Regions from separate parts of the Halomonas sp. 111 genome, predicted to be linked through region 3. Evidence: predicted binding sites of a transcription regulator. Region 3 holds the regulator's gene; each other region holds the start of a gene.
What was found. The regulator sigma-54, encoded in region 3, starts transcription at its own class of promoters, with help from an activator protein. The targets are predictions, from matches to a motif close to TGGCACNNNNNTTGCTNT.
Positions count from the first base shown of each region.

Region 1 (5,743 bases), on a different contig from region 3:
CCTCCGGGAATTATCGCAAGGTTATAGCGTCGTACCCCGTACCCGCCGACACTGTTCAGCGCAGGCGAATGTCAGGCATACACGGAGCAGGTATGCATAAAAGGATAGAGGAAATTTACTGGTTGCGTGCGTACGGCTGCGTGGCCGTGTTTTTATTTCATTTGCTGGACCACGTTAATCAGCGTGTGGATAACCTGGCCACCGACCTGATGCGCCTGCCGCTGGTATTGGGCACACCGATCTTTTTGTTCATTTCAGTGTTTGTGTTTGCCATGCGCTATGACAAGGCAGTGCCGCCTGGCTTTTTGGCCCAACGGGTAAAGTACGTCATGCTGCCTTATCTGGTATATGGCTTTATCTACTCGACGGCCGAGTGGGTCCGGCTGTACATGGCAGGGGAGTCGGTAGGCTTTGTCGCCAATGCGCTGGAGTACTTTGTTTTCGCCGGGTGGCACGGTTATTTCTTGATTATCGCCATGCAGTTTTATATCGCTTATTGGCTGTTTACCCGTTGGCAGCTGTGGCGCTTTAACCCGGTGCCGTGGCTGTGGGTGAGCTGTTGGGTGAGTATGGCGTACTGGGGAGTGGCGTATTGGCTGGGTGTGGCGCTGCCGGGGTATCTGCTCTGGGTAGCGCCTCTGGGCTGGATATATCTGTTCTTTCTGGCCCTGGCGCTAGTGCGTTACTACCCCTTTGATAGTGGAGCCCAGGCACCGCTGCGGCCTTTATGGATGCAGTACCTGTCGTGGCCTTTGTGGTTGGTCGTGTTGGTTTGCCTGCTGGTCGCGGCCAGTGTGGCGGGGTGGCTGCAGTTCTCATCCAAGGAAGTGTGGGTGATACCGCTGTTCATACTCTCAACGCTTGTAGCGATGCGTTATTTAAAAGACATCACAGCGCCTCGCTGGGTGCGCTATATCAACCAGTATTCGTTTGGTATTTACCTGGCGCACCCCATGTTTTTTGCCATTACCGATGCGTTGGTGATGCCGTTGGCGTTGCCTATAACGGTTTACGTGCTGCTGCTGATAGTGACGGGCGCCACGGGCTCTATCCTGCTCAGTAAAATGGCGAACACCACAAAAGCCGGGGCCATGATGTTTGGCAAGCGGCTAAAAGTGTAGGGCGTTGACGCGCTGTGCGGTGGGTTGGAAGCCGAGAGGGGCGCTCTATGTCTTTCATGCACCAATTAGGTGCGCTTATGCTTGTGTTTGATCTATTTTGGGTCAAAAAAACAGGTCCGTGTGTGTTTAAAAGCCTCGGGAAATACTTATGCGTCATAGAGAGGCATGCAGACGCAGCTTTTATATGCCTTAAAACAACAGGTTAGTAATTGTTTCGGTCATGTTGGTGCAGGATTGGCATGTTCTCTGCATTATATTTGTCAGCGGCTAGCCACCGTAGGCAGATGCCTCTCGGCGTGCTACAACAATAGCCGGTTTGAAATGATCGCTAGGCGATGTGTGATTCAATTTCAGGCAAATGTTAAGCGAACAAAAAGGATAGGCCTGTCAGGCACGTACTTTATTGAATGACGGGGTTTGTCTAATAACACTTTTATCGATAGCTTACTGTTACATGCTTTAAGCCACGCCCATATCGGAGGCACAATGTCAGCCAAGACTCTCGCGCTAATTGAAGAACATGATGTTAAGTGGGTGGACCTGCGTTTCACCGATACTCGTGGTAAAGAGCAGCACGTTACCGTGCCTGCCCGCGATGTAGACGAAGAGTTCTTCGAAAATGGTCAAATGTTCGATGGCTCCTCAATCGAGGGCTGGAAAGGCATTAACGAATCCGACATGATCCTGCGCCCGGAAGATGGCACTGCTTTCCTCGACCCCTTCACCGAAGACGCTACTCTGATTTTGCGTTGCGATATCATTGAGCCAGCCACGATGCAGGGCTATGATCGTGACCCGCGTTCTATTGCTAAGCGCGCTGAGGCGTACCTGGAGTCCACCGGCCTGGGCGATACTGCTTTCTTCGGTCCGGAGCCTGAGTTCTTTATTTTTGACGAAGTACATTGGAAGTCCGATATTCAGGGCTCCATGTACAAGATTTCTTCCGACGAGGGCGCTTGGGCGACCAGTAATCAGGTAGAGGGCGGCAACCTGGGGCACCGTCCGCGCGTTAAAGGCGGTTACTTCCCGGTTCCTCCGGTCGACAGCTTCCACGATATTCGTGGCGCGATGTGTAACACCCTGGAAGCGATTGGTCAGACCGTTGAAGTTCACCACCACGAAGTGGCGAATGCGGGGCAGAACGAGATCGGCGTTAAATTCAATACGCTGGTGAAGAAGGCGGACGAAGTTCAGGAAATGAAGTACGTGATCCACAATGTGGCCCACGCGTACGGCAAAACCGCGACCTTCATGCCCAAGCCGCTGGTTGGCGACAACGGTTCTGGTATGCATATTCACCAGTCGTTCTGGAAAGATGGTCAGAACCAGTTTGCCGGTGATGAGTACGCAGGCCTGTCGGAAATGGCCCTGTATTACATCGGTGGTGTGATCAAGCACGCACGCGCTCTGAACGCCTTCACCAACGCCTCTACCAACTCGTACAAGCGTTTGGTACCGGGGTTTGAAGCGCCGGTTATGCTGGCTTACAGCGCCCGTAACCGTTCTGCCTCTATCCGGATTCCCTATACGGTAAGCCCCAAAGGCAAGCGCGTTGAAACCCGCTTCCCTGACCCGACCGCTAACCCGTACCTGTCGTTTGCTGCCCTGCTAATGGCGGGTATCGACGGCATCAAGAACAAGATTCATCCTGGCGATGCCATGGACAAGAACCTGTACGACTTGCCGCCAGAAGAAGGCAAGTTGGTACCGACCGTTGCCAACAGCCTGGACCAGGCCCTGGAAGCGCTCGACGCTGACCGTGCGTTCCTGACCGAAGGTGGCGTGTTCACCGACGATATGATTGATGCCTACATCGAACTCAAGATGGAAGAAGTGGAGCGTATTCGCATGACCACGCACCCCATCGAGTTTGATATGTACTACAGCTGCTAATAGCGGTGTAACGCGATAGCTTTGAAACCCCGCTTCGGCGGGGTTTTTTATTGCACTTAACCAGTGAAAGGGGGGCGCCTTAACGGTGCTCCATGCACTAAGATGGTGCATGTGATGGATCGACCATGGCAGGCTGTGCGCTTAACGCTCGTTGAATCAAGGCCTGGCGCGCTTTTTGCAGTTTCTCTTAAGCATTGAACGTTTTTATCAGCGATATTCAGGACACGTCATGTATCAGCGTTTACTAGAACATCTCTCCATGGCAGTGCTGCTGCTGGACGGTGAGCTCCGCGTACGCTGGATGAACCCTGCCGCCGAAGCGCTGTTGGCAGTAAGCTTTAGCCGTGTGCAGGGGAGCAGCCTGGATACCCTGCTGGGCGGTGATGAAAGTATCGACCAGGTGTTGGCCAAGGCGCGGGATGCCTTTCATCCCTACACCCAGCGCGAGGCGCGCATTACCCCGGTTAACGGTGAAGCGCTGACCGTAGATTACACCGTGACGCCCCTGTCGGAAGACGAGCTTCTGCTGGAAGTAGAGCCTCGTGACCGCTTGATGCAAATTTCCCGCGAGGAAGCGCTAACCACGCGCCAGGAAACCATCAAAGTGCTAGCCCGAGGCTTGGCCCATGAAGTGAAAAATCCGCTGGGCGGCATCCGCGGGGCGGCTCAGCTATTAGAGCGTGACCTGGATAAGCCTGAATTGCGTGAGTTTACCCATATCATCGTGGAGGAGGTTGACCGCTTGCGTGATCTGGTGGATTCGATGCTTGGCCCGAATCGCATTGTTAAGCACGCGCCGGTGAACATCCACAAAGTGCTGGAGCGGGTAAGAACGCTGCTGGTGGCTGAACATCCGAATATCACCATCCACCGCGATTACGACCCTAGCCTGCCGGACCTTTCCGGGGATGAGGCGCAGATGATCCAGGCCGTGCTTAACGTGGCCAGGAACGCCGTGCAGGCCATGAGCGATGCCGAGACCCCTGTGCCCGAATTGATGCTGCGCACCCGTGCCCGGCGTCAGTTCACCCTGGGTGCTGAGCGCCACCGGTTAGTGAGCGAGGTGGGTGTGATCGATAACGGCCCTGGTATCCCGGAAGGACTTAAAGAGACGCTCTTCTACCCGATGGTGTCAGGGCGTGCTGAAGGCAGCGGATTGGGGTTGTCCATCGCTCAGTCGATCCTGCATCAGCATCAAGGGTTGATTGAATGTGACTCACGTCCCGGGCACACCGAGTTCCGCTTACTGATTCCATTGGTTATTAATTGTACCGGAGAAGCATCATGATAGAGGCGACACGTAACGAGGTTGCACGGGTGGTCGTTGTGGATGACGATCGCGCTATCCGCTGGGTGCTTGAACGTGCATTGGCACAGCCGGATCTTGATGTAGAGTGCATAGAACGCGCCGATACCGTACTGGAACGACTGCTGACAACCCCACCGGATGTGCTGGTGACTGACATTCGCATGCCGGGCATTGATGGGCTGGATCTTATGTCGCACATCCGTGAGGCGCACCCGGATTTGCCGGTCATCATCATGACCGCTCATTCGGATCTCGACAGCGCAGTGGCCTCTTATCAAGGCGGTGCGTTTGAGTACCTGCCCAAGCCGTTTGATGTGGATGAAGCGCTGGCGCTTGTGCGCCGGGCGGTGGCTCATGCGCGCGAGCGCCAACGGCCGATCAGCGTTCCCGAAGGTTTGAACGCAGAAATCATTGGTGAAGCGCCGGCCATGCAGGAGGTGTTTCGGGCCATTGGGCGACTCTCTCATTCGCATATTACTGTGCTCATCAATGGCGAGTCGGGCACCGGTAAAGAGCGTGTAGCCCAGGCACTCCACCAGCACAGCCCCCGGGCGGGCAAGCCGTTTATTGCCCTGAACATGGCGGCCATCCCGCGTGATCTGATTGAGTCTGAACTGTTTGGCCACGAGAAAGGTGCGTTTACCGGGGCCGCTGCCCAGCGCCAGGGGCGCTTTGAGCAGGCCAACGGCGGCACGCTGTTTCTGGATGAGATCGGCGATATGCCGGCTGAAACCCAAACTCGCTTGCTGCGCGTATTGGCCGACGGTGAGTTCTACCGAGTGGGCGGGCACACCCCGGTCAAGGTTGACGTGCGGATTATCGCCGCGACGCACCAGAACCTTGAGTCGCTGGTGGATGACGGGCGCTTTCGTGAGGACCTTTTCCATCGCCTGAACGTTATCCGCATTCACTTGCCGCGCCTTGCCGAACGCCGTGAGGATATCCCACGCCTCACACGGCATTTTCTTGCTGAAGCCGCCAAAGAACTTGCCACCGACATCAAGGTACTCACGGCCGAAACCGAGGAGCACCTGACGCGCCTGGCGTGGCCGGGTAACGTGCGCCAACTGGAAAATATCTGTCGCTGGTTAACGGTAATGGCGTCTGGGCGTGAAATTCTGGTGGAGGATTTACCGCCAGAGCTACGCTCCCCCCAGGCAACTGAAAGCGGCGGTCATGGCGAATGGCGCAGCGCCTTTCGGGAATGGGCCGACCGTGCTCTGGCCGAAGGGCATACACATCTGTTGGAAGAGGCCGTACCCGACGTTGAGAAAATTCTGATTGAGACGGCGTTAAAGCACACCGGTGGGCGTAAAGGAGAAGCAGCAGAATTGTTAGGCTGGGGGCGCAATACACTAACGCGTAAATTAAAGACGTTGCTACCCGCCCTGGCAGACGAATAACGCTGCCACTGTGCGCG
Region 1 covers NZ_JBQSYV010000038.1:3,400-9,142, reverse strand. The annotation lists gene ACT3T7_RS18110 (acyltransferase family protein) at 93-1,121, shown strand; gene glnA (glutamate--ammonia ligase) at 1,608-3,014, shown strand; gene glnL (nitrogen regulation protein NR(II)) at 3,244-4,302, shown strand; gene ntrC (nitrogen regulation protein NR(I)) at 4,299-5,726, shown strand.
Region 1: the regulator sigma-54 is predicted to act here: its motif matches at 3,179-3,196, upstream of glnL (nitrogen regulation protein NR(II)).

Region 2 (5,743 bases), on a different contig from region 3:
ACACAGAAGCTTTTCACGATGGGCATGTTAGAGCGCCGCCCCAGAGCCAGCACGATGCCAATCGGCAGCGCCCCGATCATGCCTACAGATGCCAGCAGCAGGGTCAACATCAAACCGCCCCAGCGATGGGTAGGTACGCGTGGCAGGTCAAAGTAGCCGCCGTGAAGCAATACGTAGGCCGCGATGGGAAAGCCCACCAAGGCAAACACGGCTACCCAGCGCTTGAATGGCAGGCGCGGGATAGCAAGCCAGGCGATCAGGGAGAAAAAGCCGCCAAACACAATATTGGCGCGCCAGATCTCGTCACGCGGGTAAAGCCCATAGATGAACTGCGTAAAGCGCGCATTAACGAACACCCAACAGGCGCCCTCTCGCGAGCAGTCGTCCCGGGTGGTGCCTACCCAATCGGCGTTGATGAACGCCCACTGAATGGTCGGTACCAAAAGCAGGTAAAGAACGTACAGCCCTACCAGCGTAAACAGCGTATTGAGCGGGCCGCTGAACAGGTTGGCGCGCAGCCAGGCCACGGGCCCCAGGGTATTGCTGGGGGCAGGCCGCTGATCAATCATTGTTTGATTATGAATCATAAAGCTATCCTCACCGGCGCCTAGCGCTCAACCAACGCTACGCGGGCGTTGAACCAGTTCATGAACATGGAAACCAACAGGCTGATGGTCAAATACACCGCCATGGTCATGGCGATTACCTCAATGGCCTGCCCCGTTTGGTTAAGCGTGGTGCCCGCAAACACGGAGACCAGGTCGGGGTAGCCGATGGCCGTGGCAAGTGAGGAGTTCTTGATCAGGTTCAGGTACTGGCTGGTGAGGGGCGGAATAATGACCCTCAGCGCCTGCGGAATGACCACTAAGCGCAACACCAGGTTACGCGGCAGGCTCAGTGCCTGGGCGGCTTCGGTCTGGCCATGGGAAATGGCCTGAATACCCGAACGGACAATTTCAGCAATGAACGCGGCGGTATAGATGGAAAGTGCCAGCCACAGCGCCAGAAATTCCGGGATCACGGTAAAGCCACCGCGGAAGTTAAAGCCGCGCAGTTCCGGAATATCCCAGGTGATCGGTACGCCGGTGGCGACCGTAATCAGCAGCGGCAGCCCCAGAATCAGCGCAAGCGATATCCACCCGGCTGGGATGCGTTTACCGGTTGCCTCTTGGCGACGCTTGTTCCACACACACAGCGCAATACTGGCGATAACCGCGACGATAAAGGTCGCTGGAATCATCCCGAAGCCTGACTCAAAAAGCGGCTCAGGCAGATACAGACCGCGCACGTTAAGAAAAACAACCTCGCCAAACGAGAGGCTGTCCCTTGCACTGGGTAGCGTGCGCAGCACGGCGAAGTACCAGAAAAAAATCTGTAGCAGTAACGGGATATTGCGGAAAGTTTCGATATAGGCGGTGGCCAGGCGTGCCAGTAGCCAGTTGGGCGACAGGCGAGCAATGCCGACAATAAAGCCAATCAGCGTCGCGGCCACCACACCCAAGGCGCCGACCAATAGCGTATTGAGCAAGCCCACCAAAAAGGTGCGGCCGTAGGTATCCTGAGAGGAGTAGTCGATCAGGCTTTGTACGATACCAAAGCCTGCGGTGTTATTTAAAAAGCCAAAACCGGTGGTGATACCCCGGGCGGATAGGTTGTCCTGAGTATTGCCGACGATATACAGCAAAAATACGACAACGGCTGCCGTTAAAAGCAGCTGAAAAACAAGTGCGCGTTTGGCACGGTCTCGCCAAAACGGTGGCTTGTGGCCAGCGGGGCGAGTGTTGGGTCTTACGGACATGGGTGGCGTCTCCGCTACACGGAAGGTCAATCAAATGGCCCGTCGGCACTCATCTGCTAAGCGCGACGGGCCGGGTCAAGCGAGATGCTTAGCGAATCGGCGGAGCGTACTGGAAACCACCCTGGTTCCATAGCGCGTTGGCACCGCGTTCAATCTCAAGCGGTGAGTCCATGCCAACGTTGCGCTCAAAGCTTTCGGCATAGTTACCGACCTGGCTAATAATGTTGTAAGCCCAATCCGCATCAAGCCCCATGCCTTCACCGTAGTTACCGTCCTGGCCAAGCAGGCGGGCGATGTCGGGGTTTTCGGAGCTGGTCATTTCCTCTACGTTTTCACTGGTCACGCCGTACTCTTCAGCATTGAGCATGGCAAACAGTGACCATTTCACGATGTTGAACCAGGTGTCATCGCCCTGGCGAACTACCGGGCCCAGCGGCTCCTTGGAAATGATATCGGGCAGAATGACGGCGCCATCCGGATCATCTAACTGAATGCGCAGCGCCGCCAACTGAGAAGTATCCGAGGTTAGAACGTCACAGCGGCCAGCCTGGAAGCCGCCCACGGTCTGCTCTGAGGTATCAAACACGATAGGATCAAATTCCATATCGTTGGCGCGGAAGTAATCGGCCACGTTAAGTTCGGTGGTGGTGCCCGTTTGGATACAGATCGCCGCACCGTCCAGCTCATCAGCACCGCCGATGCCCAGGTCACGGCTAACCATAAAGCCGATACCGTCATAGAAGTTGACGCCTGCGAAGTTCAGACCCAGCGTGGTATCGCGGGTGGTGGTCCAGGTCGTGTTACGAGAAAGCAAATCGACTTCGCCAGACTGCAGCGCAGTGAAACGCTCAACGGCATTGAGAGAGATGTAATTGACGGCATCTGCATCACCCAGCACGGCAGCGGCGACCGCACGGCAAACATCGACATCCAGCCCTTGCCAGTTGCCATCACCATCGGGTGCCGAAAAGCCTGGCAAACCGTCGCTGACGCCACACTGCACGGCTCCACGTTCAATGGTTTCTTCAAGTGTTGCTGCGTTAGCGTTAGTGGCGCCTGTCAGTGTGATGGCGCCTGCAGAGGCCAGTAATACCCAGTGTTTCTTGTTCAACATGGTAATTCCCTTCCTCAATTAATATTGTTATGCATGCGAAGGCATGACATATAAAGCTAGCAAGGAAGATGCCAATGTGGGTACAACGCCAAATTCAGCGCTTTTCAACGCAAAATGATTCTGCTTCTACGAAAGTTTAGGTGCAAAAAAATAGAAACGGTTGCCGCATGCGCTGTTTTGGTGCGACAACCGATGGTTGATGGCAGAGTGCTGACCGGTAAGCCCTAGCGAATGGGCGGGGCGTACTGAATGCCGCCATCGCGCCACAGAGCATTTAAACCACGGGTAATATTGAAGTTAGAGTCCACGCCCACGTTGCGATCATACATTTCGGCGTAGTTGCCCACCTGTTTGACGATTTGGTAAGCCCAGTCGTCATTAAGTCCCATGCCTTCACCAAAACTGCCGTCCTGGCCCAGCAGGCGGGCAATATCTGGATTATCGGAATCCGCGTGTTCATCAATATTGGTGCTTGAGACACCCAGTTCTTCAGCGTTGAGCATGGCAAACAGCGACCATTTTACGATATTGAACCACTGGTCATCGCCCTGGCGTACGGCGGGGCCAAGCGGTTCCTTGGAAATAATCTCGGGCAGCACTACCGCCATGTCGGGGTTGGCAAGCTGCATGCGTTGGGCATACAACTGAGAAGCATCGGAGCTTAAGACGTCGCAGCGCCCGGCTTCAAAACCGGCAATCGACTGTTCGGGAGAATCAAACACCACTGCGTCATAGTGCATGTCGTTAACACGGAAATAGTCTGAAAGGTTCAGCTCGCTGGTCGTGCCTGACTGCGTGCACACCGCCGCGCCGTCCAGGTCTTCGGCACTTTGCACGCCCAGGTCGCTTGCGACCATGAATGCTTGGCCATCGTAATAGCTCACCCCGGTAAAGTGCATACCTTGGGTGGTATCGCGGCTAGAGGTCCAGGTCGTCGTGCGGGAGAGCAGATCCACTTCGCCGGATTGCAGGGCGGTAAAACGCTCCACCGAATCGAGCGGTACGAAATCAACCTTGCTGGCATCGCCTAATGCCGCCGCGGCAATCGCGCGGCAGACATCGGTGTCCAGGCCGCGATACGTATCGTTATCGTCCAGTGAGGAGAAGCCGGGCTGGGCGGCGTTCACCCCGCAGCGTACGCTATCGCGGGATTGAACGGTTTCTAACGTGGTGCCCAAGGCAACCGTCGGGGCCAGGGCGCACGCGCCAATGCTTATCCATTTAAGGGTTTTCATTGTTGGTTCCTTAACGTGGTGACACAAAAAAGGCCGAGCAGTGCCCGGCCTCATCGCTTACTGGCGTGCTATTCAAATAAACGTCAGCCGAACGCTTTACGCATGAACGGTGGCAGCGCCAGGGCGCCCCGGTGGGCATCCACTGTGTAGTACTGTAGCGGCATTTTGTGGCTAGCGGCAGCCTCTTCGCGGAAGGTTTCCACGTTGGTGCCTTTACCGGCAAGCGTCACACTCCACCAGCCGGAAGGATAAACCGGCTGGGGGAAGGGCAGTGTGGCGACACTGGCAAAGCCCGCTTCGCGCATGTCATGGCGCAGCTCACGAATAATCGAGCCGCTGTGATAAAGCGGTGATTCGCTCTGCTGTACCATCACGCCATCGGCTTTCAGAATGCGGTGGCAGCGCTTAAGGAAGTCAGTCTTGAACAACCCTTCGGCGGGGCCGACCGGATCGGTAGAGTCGATAATCAGCACGTCGATGCTTTCATCGGCAGCGTCATCCACCCACTTCACACCATCAGCGAACAGCAGCTCAGCACGCGGGTCGTCGTTGGCTTCCACCAGCGCCGGGAAGAAACGCTCTGCGGCCTTGGTGACTTCTTCATCGATATCGATCTGGGTGACTTTTTCAACGCCCGGGTGGCGCAGCACTTCTTTCAGTGTGCCGCAGTCGCCGCCGCCGATAATCACCACGCGCTTGGGCGCCGGATGAGTAAACAGTGCCGGGTGGGCGATCATTTCGTGATACAGGAAGTTGTCACGGTCGGTGAGCATCACGCAGCCGTCCAGCACCATCAGGTTGCCGTAGGTCTCGGTAGCGTACACTTCCAGGTGCTGGTACTCACTCTGCACATCCAACAGCTTTTCAGAGATCTTCAGCGAGAAGGCGCTGCCGTGGCTATCAAACACTTCGGTGAACCACTGGTCGCCGCGTAATTCGCTCATCAATTGGCTCCTGGTTGTGATGGGGTGGATTGGGCCGGAATGCCTTGGTGATACTGCGGGCTTAACTCGTGCAGCGCTTCCATAAAGGCGGTGACGTTATCCGGATTGGTAAACTGGCTGATGCCGTGGCCCAGGTTGAACACGTGGCCCGGCCCGTGACCGTAGCTTTCCAGCACGCGGGCGACTTCGGCACGAATCGCCGACGGGCGTGCAAACAGCACGTTAGGGTCGAGGTTGCCCTGAAGCGCAACCTTGTGGCCCACACGGGCACGGGCGCTGGAGAGCTCGGTCGACCAGTCGATACCCAGTGCATCAGCACCAGCGCAGGCGATGTCTTCAAGCCACTGGCCGCCGTTTTTGGTGAACAGAATCACCGGTACGCGGCGCCCGTCGTGCTCGCGGATCAGCCCGGAAACAATTTGCTCCATATAGCGTAGCGAGAACTCCAGGTACGCGGGGGTGGAAAGCGCTCCGCCCCAGGTATCGAAGATCTGCACCGCCTGGGCGCCTGCGCGAATCTGCGCGTTCAGGTAATCGGTCACCGACTGGGCCAGGGTATCCAGCAGTTGATGCATGGTGTCTGGCGTATCGTAAAGCATGGTTTTCAGGTGACGGAAGTCTTTGCTGGAACCGCCCTCCACCATGTAGGTTG
Region 2 covers NZ_JBQSYV010000021.1:48,122-53,864, forward strand. The annotation lists gene ACT3T7_RS15235 (amino acid ABC transporter permease) at 1-587, opposite strand, end outside; gene ACT3T7_RS15240 (amino acid ABC transporter permease) at 608-1,798, opposite strand; gene ACT3T7_RS15245 (amino acid ABC transporter substrate-binding protein) at 1,887-2,912, opposite strand; gene ACT3T7_RS15250 (amino acid ABC transporter substrate-binding protein) at 3,137-4,147, opposite strand; gene speE (polyamine aminopropyltransferase) at 4,231-5,091, opposite strand; gene hemE (uroporphyrinogen decarboxylase) at 5,091-5,743, opposite strand, start outside.
Region 2: the regulator sigma-54 is predicted to act here: its motif matches at 2,969-2,986, upstream of ACT3T7_RS15245 (amino acid ABC transporter substrate-binding protein).

Region 3 (5,743 bases):
ACTAATGGGCCAAGGCGTGAACGGCGTAACCGGGGATTACTCGCGTGGTGCGGCGGGCTTCTGGGTCGAGAATGGAGAAATCCAGTATCCGGTTGAAGAATTTACCATCGCTGGAAATCTTGAGCGTATGTTTTCAGGCCTTGTCGGTATCGGAAGTGATATCGATACGCGCGGCAGTATCCATACGGGCAGCTGGTTAGTGGATGCGATGACTGTCGCCGGTAGCTAAAAAAGCCGTACTACTGATCTTCGTCAAAGCGGGCGTCGAACAGCGCTTGGATTGCATCAAGCGCTTGTTCGGCATCCTCGCCTTCCGCACAAATCCGCAGTTGGGTGCCGCAGGGTGCAGCTAGCATCAATAGCGACATGATGTTGGCTGCATCAGCCATTTGCTGCTGTTTATACACCTGTATGCTGGCGGAGTAGTGCTGGCTGCACTTCACCAGCTTTGTGGCGGCGCGGGCATGTAGGCCGCGCTGATTGGTCAGTGTTAAGGTTCTTTCTGGCACCCTGGTTCCTTTTTTCCGAGTGGTGTCATTAGGCATAAGCGTTTACGTAGGGCTGGGCGTCTGCTCGGAAAATGGAGAAGCCGTCGGTGGCTCTGCCCGGGTTCCTCGTAGCGTGTATTGCAGCTCCAATTCTCGGTGACGCAACTGGACTTCGCCGATGAGCGGTGCCAGCTTTTGCGCCAGCTGCTCGGCAATATACACAGAACGGTGCTGCCCACCGGTACAGCCAATAGCCACCGTCATATAGCTGCGCTGACTATTTTGGTAAGCAGGCAGCCAGCGCTCAAGCATTGCCTGAATATCATGGCTCATCTCTTCGACAATCGGGTAGCCGCGCAGAAACGCAATAATCGTGGCATCACGTCCTGTGTACTGGCGTAGCGTTGGGTCCCAATAAGGGTTGGGCAGGCAGCGTACATCAAAGACTAAATCTGCATCCATGGGTACGCCATGCTTGTAGCCGAACGACTCAAAGGTGAGTGTTAGCTGGTCCTTGCGCTGGTGGGCTACCTGGTCTGAAATGCGCCGACGCAGGTCGTGGACCGATAAGCGTGATGTATCAATCCGCAGGTCGGCCAAATCACGTATTTCGTTGAGCGTCTCTTCCTCTTTCTCTATTGCCTCTTCAAGCGTCATATTACTGTTGCGCGTTAACGGATGGCGTCGCCGTGTCGCAGAGTAGCGTTCAAGTAAAATACGTGAATCGGTGGTTAGATAGATAACCTGACAATCTATAGGCCGCGCGCGCAGCTCTTCAAGCAGTACGGGAAGACGCTCGAGCGCCGCTGGCAGGTTGCGGGCATCAATACTGACCGCTAGATGTGTGCGCTCACCCTCGTCACGGAGTTCGTCAACCAAAGAACCAAGCAACATGGCAGGGAGATTATCAATGGCGTAATAGCCAATATCTTCCAGCGCTTGTAAAGCGATTGACTTGCCAGAGCCAGAGCGGCCGCTAATAATCACCAGTTGCATAGTGGCTCTCTCTGATTGAACGTATAAAAGGGATAACGCATGAAAACGTGTTAGTCGTTATGGGCGATTATGGAGCGGCCTGTTCGCGAATCTTGCTCATCAGCAGGTCAAGCAAATCGCGCTGGCTGCTGGTTTTGCGTAATGCCTGGCGTGTGCTCGCATCATTCATAATGGTGGCCACTTGGCCCAAAAGCGACAAATGCGTGTCGTCAGCCTCTTCGGGAACAAGCAGCACAAAGACGAGGTCGACCGGGTCGCCATCAATAGCATCAAAATCAATAGGTTCTGATAATTTTAAAAAACCCGCAATAGGCGTAACGCAATGTGGGCTGCGCGCATGGGGGATGGCGACGCCGTTACCGATCCCCGTGCTGCCAAGGCGTTCCCGGCCGATCAGTCGGCTGAAAACTTCCTGACTATCCAGACTGGGTGTATTTTGAGCGATAAAGGTGCTGAAAAACTCCAGCACCCGCTTTTTGCTGCCCCCGGGCACGTCGTAAAGTACGCGCTCCGGGGGGAGGATGGTTTCCAACGTCATTGAATTAACGCACGCCAGCGCCTTGGGCGCGAGCTTGTGCTTTTTCCTTGTGCTTAACGAGTTGACGATCAATTTTGTCTGCTAAGGCGTCAATAGCGGCGTACATGTCGACATCTTCGGCGTCGGCATGTAGGTCGGCGCCTGCCGCATGAAGGGTGCACGCGGCATGTTGGCGCTCCTTCTCAATAGATAAGGTGACTTGTACCGTGGTGATGTGGTCGTAATGACGTTCGATGCGTTCAAGCTTTTCATTAACGTAGTCACGCAAGGCGTCAGTCAGTTCTACATGATGACCCGTGATATTTACTTGCATTGACGTGCTCCTTATCCATCGGACTGAATTTCGATTGTAACCCTTTTTACGGTGTTGCAAAGCCCCTGTCGCGAGTTTTGCCATTTCTCTTGTAACGACTAACGCAAACGACGACGTTCACTTGATGAGGGAATGCCCAGCGACTCACGATATTTCGCCACCGTACGGCGTGCCACTGTGATGCCGCCATCTCCCAGTAATGTCACCAAACGACTGTCCGAAAGAGGTTTGCCGGGAGGCTCATCTTGAATCAACTTTTTAAGCCGGGCGCGAATCGCGGTGCTTGAGTGGCTGTCTGCGCCATCCTGCCCGCTAATTTGGCTTGAGAAAAAGTACTTAAGTTCGAAGACGCCCCGTGGGGTATGGATATATTTTTGTGTGGTGACCCGAGAAATGGTTGATTCGTGCATCTCAACCGCCTCGGCAATATCGGCAAGAATCAACGGCTTCATCGCTTCTTCACCGTGCTCTAAAAAACCGATTTGGCGAGTGATAATCTCGCGTCCTACGCGTAGAAGCGTGTCGTTGCGGCTGGACAGGCTTTTGATTAGCCAGCGCGCTTCTTGCAAGTGCTCTTTTAAAAACTGGTTATCCTGACTCTTGTCTGCACGCTTGATTAAACTGGCGTAGTCGGGCTGGATACGCAGCCGGGGCAGGGCTTCAGGGTTAAGCTCCAGGTGCCAGCCTTCATGGTCATGACGTACGACCAGGTCGGGCGTGATATAGCTATCGTCGGTGACGCCATAAGCGCTGCCTGGGCGTGGGTCCAGGCTTCGGATCAGACCGATCACATCGTCTAGCTGCTCATCGTCCAGGCTTAGGCGGCGCTTTAATAGGCGAATGTCATTTTTGCCCAGCGCTTCAAGAAACTGACGAACCAATCGGCGCGCGGGAACAAGTAGGGGCGTGTCGTCGGGGAGCGTTGCTAACTGAAGCATCAAACATTCGCGCAAGTCACGGGCGAAGACGCCCGTTGGCTCGAACTGCTGTAAACGCATCAGAATGGTCTCCAACTCTCGCTGGCTGAGACCTTCGATGCTTTGAGCACGTAACCCATCGCGGATATCGTTGAGCGGCTGCGTCAGGTAGCCATTGGCATCCAGTGCATCAATCAGGCTTTCGGCGATTAGCTGCTCACGAGCCGTAAAATCGGTCATCGCCAGCTGCCAAAGGAGATGTCCATGCAGGCTTTGTCCCGCGGCCTGGCGTTCAAAATCGGGGCCTTCGCTGCTGCCAGAGCTACCCATGTCCTGGTAAGTGTCAGACCAGTCGCTATCGACAGACAGTTCCTCGGGAATGCTTTCTGACCACTCCTCGTCGGGTGTTTCGACGGTCGCCTGCTCGCCGAACTCGTCTTCCTGCTCCAGCATTGGGTTGGCATCCAGTGCCTGCTGAATTTCCTGACGTAGATCCAATGTCGATAGCTGTAGCAGTGCAATCGCTTGCTGCAGCTGAGGTGTCATGGTCAGCTGCGTACCGATACGCAATTGGAGAGAAGCTTTCATGACCATCTGAGAACCACTCGTTAATCGGAAAGCTTCACCCTAGTGCGAGTCATGTTGTTGTGCAAGTGCAATAAGCATGCCACTGATAAAATTTTTACTGCAGATCACTGTTTAGCGGTGAAATTAAATTCATAAGCGAAAATCAGCACCCAGGTAAACTTCCCTCACTTTTTGGTTATCAAGGATAGTCTGAGGGCTGCCGCCAGCAATAATGTGGCCGTCACCGACAATATAGGCGATATCGCAAATATCCAGTGTTTCTCGGACGTTATGATCAGTAATTAGCACGCCAATGTGGCGCTGTTTTAAGGCGCGAATAATGCTCTTGATTTCACCAACCGAGATGGGATCGACACCTGCAAATGGCTCGTCCAGCAAGATAAACGCGGGCTCTGTGGCCAAGGAGCGGGCAATTTCGACGCGCCGCCGCTCGCCGCCGGAAAGGCTCATGCCCAGGTTGTCACGGATGTGGGTAATATGAAAGTCGTCAAGCAGGGCCTCAAGCCGCTGCTCTCGTCCTGCCCTGTCCAGATCTTTGCGGGTTTCCAGAATCGCCATAATATTATCCGCAACCGATAGCTTGCGAAAAATAGACGCTTCCTGGGGTAGATAGCCAATGCCGGCCATCGCGCGTTCGTGCATGGGAACGCGGGTTAAGTCTTGCTCGTCGATACGCACCGTACCCGCATCAGACTTCACCAGGCCCACAATCATATAAAACGATGTGGTTTTGCCCGCGCCGTTAGGGCCAAGTAGGCCTACCACGCTGCCTTGAGCAATCTCCAGGCTAATGTCTTTAACCACGCGGCGGCGCTTATAGCTTTTTGCCAAGTGATTGGCGTAAAGGGTTTTTATGGGCGGTGCTTCCGCAATAGACATGGTTGGCTCCTATTGCGCTGGCTGAAGCGTCATACGAATACGCTGCGGCTCGCTACCGTTTGCATCGGAGCGTGCCTGCACCACTTCGCGGTCAATGAAGTACTCCAGGCGGCCACCGGTAAACTGATCACCCGCCTGGGTCAGTTCGGCCTGGTCAATAAGCTCTACACGCCGCTCTGCTACGTGATAAACCACGCGTCGTGCCCATCCTTCCATCGGCGTGTCCTGATCATCGAGTTGATTGCGTAGGTAGGCGCGCTCCCCGGTGGCAATAGCGCGAGAAAGCTCACCCGCGTCGTTACGGATAATTTCAACGCGATCCCCACGTAGCTGCATACTGCCTTGGCGAATATTGACATCGCCTGAATAAACGGCAGTGCCTGCACGCTGATCAAGGTCTAGCTGGTCGGCTTCTACTTCAATGGGGGCTTGGCTTGTCTGGGCCGCTGCCGATAGCGGCACCGCAAGGGCGAAAAGCGCGGTGCGAATAAAAGCGTTCATAGCGACTCCTAAGGATTTTGTGTTGCGGGGGGGTGATGGCCGCGGACGTTATCGGTTAGTCGGACCTGGCTATCATCAAGCCAAACATCCATACGTGATGCGCTCATTTGTTGAGGTGGCTGCTGAAACACGGCGGGCGCCTCGCTCCAGACATGACGCGCTACCCCATCATAATGTAATAACTCAGTATCAAGCTGCCAGCCTTCTGTAGGCGCCAGAAGCTGTGCATCACCAGACAGTGTTAGCGCTTGGGTGGTCGTGTTCAGAACGCCTTCGTTGGCGTGAGCGAGCCACTCTCGGTTATCACTATCAAACAGCGTCGCTTCGGGTTGAGTGACTTCGGCTTGGGTGCTTTGTGGTATGTAAACCAATAAAGGCGCGGACAGCGACTGCTGGATATGCCCTGTTTCACCAAACAGCGTGATCTCGGCATTTTCCAGCACGTGGCCAGGCTCTTCAGCCTGCGCTTCTTCGTCAACGGGCCGGTCTTCCGGGCCGCGTGGGTCCAGCCATACCAGCAGCC
Region 3 covers NZ_JBQSYV010000003.1:108,094-113,836, forward strand. The annotation lists gene pmbA (metalloprotease PmbA) at 1-229, shown strand, start outside; gene ACT3T7_RS03270 (HPr family phosphocarrier protein) at 240-509, opposite strand; gene rapZ (RNase adapter RapZ) at 552-1,484, opposite strand; gene ACT3T7_RS03280 (PTS sugar transporter subunit IIA) at 1,552-2,022, opposite strand; gene hpf (ribosome hibernation-promoting factor, HPF/YfiA family) at 2,027-2,335, opposite strand; gene ACT3T7_RS03290 (RNA polymerase factor sigma-54) at 2,434-3,846, opposite strand; gene lptB (LPS export ABC transporter ATP-binding protein) at 3,970-4,719, opposite strand; gene lptA (lipopolysaccharide transport periplasmic protein LptA) at 4,729-5,220, opposite strand; gene lptC (LPS export ABC transporter periplasmic protein LptC) at 5,229-5,743, opposite strand, start outside.